Regions from separate parts of the Bacillus sp. URHA0034 genome, predicted to be linked through region 1. Evidence: a T-box and tRNA genes for the amino acid it is inferred to sense, from the RefSeq annotation. Region 1 holds a T-box; the other holds one or more tRNA genes.
What was found. A T-box is a leader RNA that pairs with one kind of tRNA and senses whether it is charged. The one in region 1 lies ahead of ACZ9EE_RS24240 (glycine--tRNA ligase), so its partner is inferred to be a tRNA-Gly.
Positions count from the first base shown of each region.

Region 2: it has a tRNA-Gly gene. The T-box ahead of ACZ9EE_RS24240 (glycine--tRNA ligase) is inferred to sense a tRNA for this amino acid. The anticodon was not compared.

Region 1 covers NZ_JBWCDK010000002.1:4,625,390-4,628,985, reverse strand. Annotated here, with positions in the region: gene ccpN (transcriptional regulator CcpN) at 1-606, opposite strand, end outside; gene ACZ9EE_RS24240 (glycine--tRNA ligase) at 725-2,107, opposite strand; T-box leader at 2,181-2,364, opposite strand; gene recO (DNA repair protein RecO) at 2,414-3,166, opposite strand; gene ACZ9EE_RS24230 (YqzL family protein) at 3,203-3,346, opposite strand; gene era (GTPase Era) at 3,504-3,596, opposite strand, start outside.
Region 2 covers NZ_JBWCDK010000002.1:2,329,067-2,332,662, reverse strand. Annotated here, with positions in the region: rRNA gene ACZ9EE_RS13315 (23S ribosomal RNA) at 1-581, shown strand, start outside; rRNA gene rrf (5S ribosomal RNA) at 665-780, shown strand; tRNA gene ACZ9EE_RS13305 (tRNA-Glu) at 822-896, shown strand; tRNA gene ACZ9EE_RS13300 (tRNA-Val) at 935-1,010, shown strand; tRNA gene ACZ9EE_RS13295 (tRNA-Arg) at 1,024-1,097, shown strand; tRNA gene ACZ9EE_RS13290 (tRNA-Pro) at 1,107-1,183, shown strand; tRNA gene ACZ9EE_RS13285 (tRNA-Met) at 1,207-1,283, shown strand; tRNA gene ACZ9EE_RS13280 (tRNA-Ser) at 1,295-1,387, shown strand; tRNA gene ACZ9EE_RS13275 (tRNA-Met) at 1,558-1,631, shown strand; tRNA gene ACZ9EE_RS13270 (tRNA-Ser) at 1,722-1,814, shown strand; tRNA gene ACZ9EE_RS13265 (tRNA-Met) at 1,991-2,064, shown strand; tRNA gene ACZ9EE_RS13260 (tRNA-Asp) at 2,069-2,145, shown strand; tRNA gene ACZ9EE_RS13255 (tRNA-His) at 2,187-2,262, shown strand; tRNA gene ACZ9EE_RS13250 (tRNA-Gln) at 2,280-2,354, shown strand; tRNA gene ACZ9EE_RS13245 (tRNA-Cys) at 2,362-2,435, shown strand; tRNA gene ACZ9EE_RS13240 (tRNA-Gly) at 2,447-2,520, shown strand; tRNA gene ACZ9EE_RS13235 (tRNA-Ile) at 2,525-2,598, shown strand; gene ACZ9EE_RS13230 (Cof-type HAD-IIB family hydrolase) at 3,093-3,596, opposite strand, start outside.

The sequences.
Region 1 (3,596 bases):
GGCTTTCGTAATGTTTGTTTTTGTGACTCTGCCAATAACCTCATAGCCTTTATCAGATTTTTTAACGACAGGTAAGGCATCGATTTGTTTTTCAATTAACTTCTTAGCCACATCAATTAATAAATCTTCCCGCTCGCATGTGGTTATGTTTGGCATTCTGGTCATGATGATATTAACAGGAATACTTGTAAGCTCTTGTTTGCCAATACTGGCCCTCAATAAGTCCTTCCTTGATAATACCCCGACCAGATTCGAGAATTGATCGACTACAAATAAAGTACCCACATCTTCAAGGAACATTGTACAGATCGCATCATAAACCGAAACACTTTCACTTACGACCACTGGGATAGATTGATAATCCGAGACATAAATTTTCTGCAGGTTTTCAGTCAAGAGCTGTGCTCCAGACTTGCCTGTATAAAAATAGCCAACCCTCGGCCTTGCATCTAAAAAACCTGCCATTGTTAGGATTGCCAAGTCTGGCCGTAAGGTAGCACGAGTTAAACTCAATTGGTCCGCAATTTGTTCACCTGTGATTGGGCCATTTTCTTTTACAATTTGTAATATATGCTCCTGGCGCTTAGTCAGTTCGATTGTCCTCACCACCTAAAAAAATACAATCCTATTCGATACGATTTAGAAATATTATATACTACTTAGTCGCTATTTTAAATAATAATGGTTATAGATAAAAGGTGCGGATGTGTCCGCACCTTTTCCCCTAAAATACCATCTTTTCTTGTAAAAAGCTTACTAATTCCGAGATAGGGAGACGGGTTTGTTCCATTGTATCCCGGTCGCGCACTGTAACCATGTTGTCTTCTTTTGAGTCAAAATCATAAGTGATGCAGAATGGTGTTCCTATTTCGTCATGGCGGCGATAACGTTTACCGATCGATCCTGCTTCATCATAATCAACTGTAAAGTGTTTTGATAAATCAGCAAATACCTCTCTTGCCTCTTCAGACAGTTTTTTCGATAACGGCAGTACTGCAGCTTTATATGGTGCTAATGCAGGGTGGAAATGCATCACCGTTCTGGAAGTGCCGTCTTCAAGCTGTTCTTCATCATAGGCATCAATTAAGAAAGCTAGGGTAACCCTGTCAGCACCAAGTGATGGTTCAATACAATAGGGTACATACTTTTCATTTGTTTCCGGATCCAAATAGTGAAAATCTTCGCCAGAAAATTCCATGTGCTGTTTTAAATCATAATCTGTTCTGGAAGCCACGCCCCACAATTCGCCCCAGCCAAACGGAAACTTAAATTCAAAATCGGTTGTCGCATTACTATAATGGGAAAGCTCATCTTCAGAATGATCACGAAGTCTGATATTTTCCTTTGTAAGACCTAGAGATAATAACCAGCTTTCAGCAAATTGCTTCCAATAATTAAACCAGTTTAGCTCCTCACCTGGTTTGCAGAAAAATTCAAGCTCCATTTGTTCAAATTCTCTTGTACGGAATGTAAAGTTACCAGGGGTAATTTCATTCCGGAAGCTTTTACCGATTTGCGCAATACCAAACGGCAATTTCTTTCGCATTGTCCGCTGGACATTTTTAAAGTTCACAAAAATACCTTGAGCTGTTTCTGGACGAAGAAAAATTTCATTTGTACTTGTTTCCGTTACACCCTGGAACGTTTTAAACATTAAATTGAACTGGCGAATACCGGTAAAATCATGGCTGCCACAGTCAGGACAAGCAATGTTATGTTCTTTTATTAATTCTTCCATCTTTTCGAATGGAAGCCCGTCTACAACCATTTCCATTCCTTTTTCCTCAAGAGCATTTTCAATTAACTTATCAGCACGATGACGGGCCTTACAGTTTTTACAGTCAATCATAGGATCATTAAAATTACCAATATGACCTGAAGCTTCCCAAGTTCTTGGGTTCATTAAAATACTTGCATCTAAGCCTACATTATAGGGAGACTCTTGAACAAATTTTTTCCACCAAGCTTGTTTAATATTATTTTTAAATTCAACACCCAATGGACCGTAATCCCAAGTGTTAGCTAAACCACCATAAATCTCTGAGCCAGGAAAGATAAACCCTCTGTGCTTCGCATGTGAAACGATTTGTTCCATTGTTACATTCATTGTTTTTTCGCTCCTTTTTATAAATGGAGAGTGGGAGACATAAAAAAACTCCCGTCCCTATGCTTTTGACAAGCATAGGGACGAGAGTTACCCGCGGTTCCACCCTATTTGCTGCTTTAAATGCAGCCTCCTTAAATTGTGTTTCTCAACACGATTGCTCAGGAACGCCTTCATTAGTGCCCTATACCCTAGCTCACACCGCCCTAGGTTCGCTTTTATAGAGTTGGCTAATTACTACTTTCCGTCAAAGCAATTATTTTATTAAAGAAATAGTAACGAAAACTTCTAACATTGTCAACAAGGCATTTATAACAGATTGCGAAAATGATCCATCGAATTAAGAAACTTTTTAGATTTCAGGTGGAGACCTGAATATTCATCATAATAGGCTGTAATAATTTTTTTCAATTCAGCCTTGGTTTCATCTTTGACTGATATATTTCCTAAGCGGGAAAGATCAAAATAATAAAATAGCCGTAATAATTTAACAGTTGCTGGTAATAATGGAAAATGGTAAGGATCTTTTTCCTTACAGCGATGACAGATAAAACCGCCTTCCCGAATAGAAAATGAAAAATGACCATCTGTACTGCCACAGACAGAACATTTATCTAAAACCGGGTAGAGTCCCATTACATTTAACATCTTCATCTCGTAAATATTCATAAGAATATCAGGATCAGAGCCTTCATTCAGATAATTAAGTGTCTGATAAAGCAATTCAAAATGAAACGGGTTTGGTTTTTTATCTTCAGTACATCGATCTGTTAATTCAACAATGTAACTGGCATAGGCTGTTAAAAAAATATCCTCTCCAATTGAGCGCAAGGAAGTGATGATTTCTCCCTGCTGCAAGCTCCCTAAGCCCGAACCAGTTTGCAGGAGAAAATATCCATGTGTAAAAAGCTGGGAAATAGAGGAAAGGCGGCTATTTGGCTTTTTGGCTCCTCGTGCCATTACGCCAATCTTACCACCCTCCCTAGTATATAGCGTTACTATTTTATTTGTTTCACCATAATCTGTGGTTCTAATGACAATGCCCTCATATTTCTGAAGCATTTTTTGTCACCTTCTATCCTACGTGCGAAAACAAACTTATGAAACGGGAAAATCAATTTGTGCTAGATCTTCATTCTGATTTCCGGGTATTTCTTGGTTTTCCTTCTCAAGTTCTTTGAAGAGAAGATATGTGTCAATATTACCTGTTTGGAGGAATACTTTCCACGTAAAATCCATCATCGAAAACCCCACCTTTCATTATTTAGACTAGCCTAATGTTAAATCCCAAACCTTATAATTATCATAGCCTGCCTTTGCCAAAATATAAGACGAAATAATTGTTAATGTTGTCCATGCATAATCTTGTTTAAGAGTTAATATTTTAATTAGGGTTTAGTTAATATTCATCTTCATTGAAGCCATAATCACGGAGTTGGGACATTTTATTACGCCAATCTTTTTGTACCTTAACCCAAAGCTCCAAAAATAC
Region 2 (3,596 bases), 2.3 Mb from region 1:
AGAGTGTAAAGGCACAAGGGAGCTTGACTGCGAGACCTACAAGTCGAGCAGGGACGAAAGTCGGGCTTAGTGATCCGGTGGTTCCGCATGGAAGGGCCATCGCTCAACGGATAAAAGCTACCCCGGGGATAACAGGCTTATCTCCCCCAAGAGTCCACATCGACGGGGAGGTTTGGCACCTCGATGTCGGCTCATCGCATCCTGGGGCTGTAGTCGGTCCCAAGGGTTGGGCTGTTCGCCCATTAAAGCGGTACGCGAGCTGGGTTCAGAACGTCGTGAGACAGTTCGGTCCCTATCCGTCGTGGGCGCAGGAAATTTGAGAGGAGCTGTCCTTAGTACGAGAGGACCGGGATGGACGCACCGCTGGTGTACCAGTTGTCTTGCCAAAGGCATCGCTGGGTAGCTATGTGCGGACGGGATAAGTGCTGAAAGCATCTAAGCATGAAGCCCCCCTCAAGATGAGATTTCCCATAGCGTCAAGCTAGTAAGATCCCTGAAAGATGATCAGGTTGATAGGTCAGAGGTGGAAGCGTGGCGACATGTGGAGCTGACTGATACTAATCGATCGAGGACTTAACCATAGTCTAAAGCGAATAAACTCGTTTTTACCAAATTTCTTCTATATTATCTAGTTTTGAGAGAACGATCTCTCTAATTTCATAAGTCTGGTAATTAAGGCGAGAAGGTCACACCCGTTCCCATACCGAACACGGAAGTTAAGCTTCTCAGCGCCGATGGTAGTTGGGACTTTGTCCCTGTGAGAGTAGGACGTTGCCAGGCTTCGCCCCTTTGGGGCTATTATTTTGCCAATTTTAGTATTTGGCCCCTTGGTCAAGCGGTTAAGACACCGCCCTTTCACGGCGGTAACACGGGTTCGAATCCCGTAGGGGTCACCAAGATTTTTCGTAATATTGAAAAAAACTTACATTAATTCGGAGGATTAGCTCAGCTGGGAGAGCATCTGCCTTACAAGCAGAGGGTCGGCGGTTCGATCCCGTCATCCTCCACCATTTAGTTTATTTTGCGCCCGTAGCTCAATTGGATAGAGCGTCTGACTACGGATCAGAAGGTTATGGGTTCGACTCCTTTCGGGCGCGCTTATTTTACGGGAAGTAGCTCAGCTTGGTAGAGCACTTGGTTTGGGACCAAGGGGTCGCAGGTTCGAATCCTGTCTTCCCGACCAGTCGCAGGTTGAAATTTAATTATGGCGGTGTAGCTCAGCTGGCTAGAGCGTACGGTTCATACCCGTAAGGTCGGGGGTTCGATCCCCTCCGCCGCTACCATATTTTTTTACGGAGGAATACCCAAGTCTGGCTGAAGGGATCGGTCTTGAAAACCGACAGGCGGGTCAAACCGCGCGGGGGTTCGAATCCCTCTTCCTCCTCCATATTTACTTGATTTGATATTTCTATTATCGCGGGGTGGAGCAACGAGCGTTGCTTCAAGGAATAAACTGCGAGTTGTACCCATCGAGCTGCTGCTTGAATAGGCATTCTGAGATGGGGACAGTCAGTAACAAAACATGGAGCATTTTCCAAACTTTATAATTTCTATTATCGCGGGGTGGAGCAGTCTGGTAGCTCGTCGGGCTCATAACCCGAAGGTCGTAGGTTCAAATCCTGCCCCCGCAATTTGGTCCGGTAGTTCAGTTGGTTAGAATGCCTGCATGTCACGCAGGAGGTTGGGGGTTCATCCCCTCCGCAGCTACCATATTTTTTTACGGAGGAATACCCAAGTCTGGCTGAAGGGATCGGTCTTGAAAACCGACAGGCGGGTCAAACCGCGCGGGGGTTCGAATCCCTCTTCCTCCTCCATATTTACTTAACTTTATATTTTTATCTTTTATTATCGCGGGGTGGAGCAACGAGCGTTGCTTCGAGAATAAACTGCGAGTTGTACCCATCGAGCTGCTGCTTGAATAGGCATTCTGAGATGGGGACAGTCAGTAACAAAACATGGAGCATTTTCCAAACTTTATAATTTCTATTATCGCGGGGTGGAGCAGTCTGGTAGCTCGTCGGGCTCATAACCCGAAGGTCGTAGGTTCAAATCCTGCCCCCGCAATTTTGGTCCGGTAGTTCAGTTGGTTAGAATGCCTGCCTGTCACGCAGGAGGTCGCGGGTTCGAGTCCCGTCCGGACCGCCATTTTTTTACTAGTAGCTTGACTACTATTGATATATATTTCGGCGATTGTGGCGAAGTGGTTAACGCACCTGATTGTGGTTCAGGCATTCGTGGGTTCGATTCCCATCAGTCGCCCCATTTTCTTTTTAAACTATTGGGCTATAGCCAAGCGGTAAGGCATCGCACTTTGACTGCGACATGCGTTGGTTCGAATCCAGCTAGCCCAGCCATTTTTAAGGCAGCATAGCCAAGTGGTAAGGCCGAGGTCTGCAAAACCTCTATCCCCGGTTCAAATCCGGGTGTTGCCTCCAAAATTTATATTGCGGGTGTAGTTTACTGGTAAAACCTCAGCCTTCCAAGCTGATGTAGTGGGTTCGATTCCCATCACCCGCTCCAATATGGGCCTATAGCTCAGCTGGTTAGAGCGCACGCCTGATAAGCGTGAGGTCGATGGTTCGAGTCCATTTAGGCCCACTAAAAAACCTGATTTCCAAATGGAAATCAGGTTTTTTTCGCGTGAAGGAATAGCTGTTTCATGAGGACAAAGAGAGAAGGATTTAAGCTAGATATGTCCGCATGAGCGTCCATGAGGACAAAAAGAGGAAGATTTAAGCAAGATATGTCCGCATGAAGCGTCCATGAGGACAAAAAGAGGAAGATTTAAGCAAGATATGTCCGCATGAAGCGTCCATGAGGACAAAAAGAGGAAGATTTAAGCAAGATATGTCCGCATGAAGCGTCCATGAGGACAAAAAGAGGAAGATTTAAGCAAGATATGTCCGCATGAAGAGTTCATGAGGACAAAGAGAGAAGGATTTAAGCTAGATATGTCCGCATGAAGAGTTCATGAGGACAAAGAGAGAAAGATATATGTAAAATATGTCCACATGAACCGTCCATAAAGACAAAAGAGATGAGCATCTAATTTTTCAAAACAGTTACCAGAACTGTTCGTTAACTCGTAAGTACTAAAAAGCAAGACTTTCTTCCAACAGACCCACCTTGATAAGTCCATTGAGGATCCCATGTTGAGAGGAAGAAGTTGTAATGACATCCGCCGCTGCTTTTGCTTCTGGCACAGCATTCCCCATCGCTACTCCTGTTCCTACCGTTGTTAACATCTCAATGTCATTTAATCCATCCCCAAAGGCAAAGGCATTTTCTTTTTCAATACCTAATACTTCTAGAAGTTTACGAATCCCGACTGCTTTAGATGCGCCGCGTGGGAGAATATCGTAGGCAACATCATGCCATTTTACGAAACTGAAATCAGCGAAGCGATCGATATAACGTGTCGCATCCTTTTCGCTGCAGTATAAATGACCTTGATAGATCGACAATTGATTAAAATAATCTTTATCTACCTCGGGATAGGGCATCATCAAGGAGTCGAAGCTAGCTTCAATAAACGGATGGTTTTTTTCATTTACTTTATAATCCTCATGACTGCAATATGCTAAGGCATGGCCGTT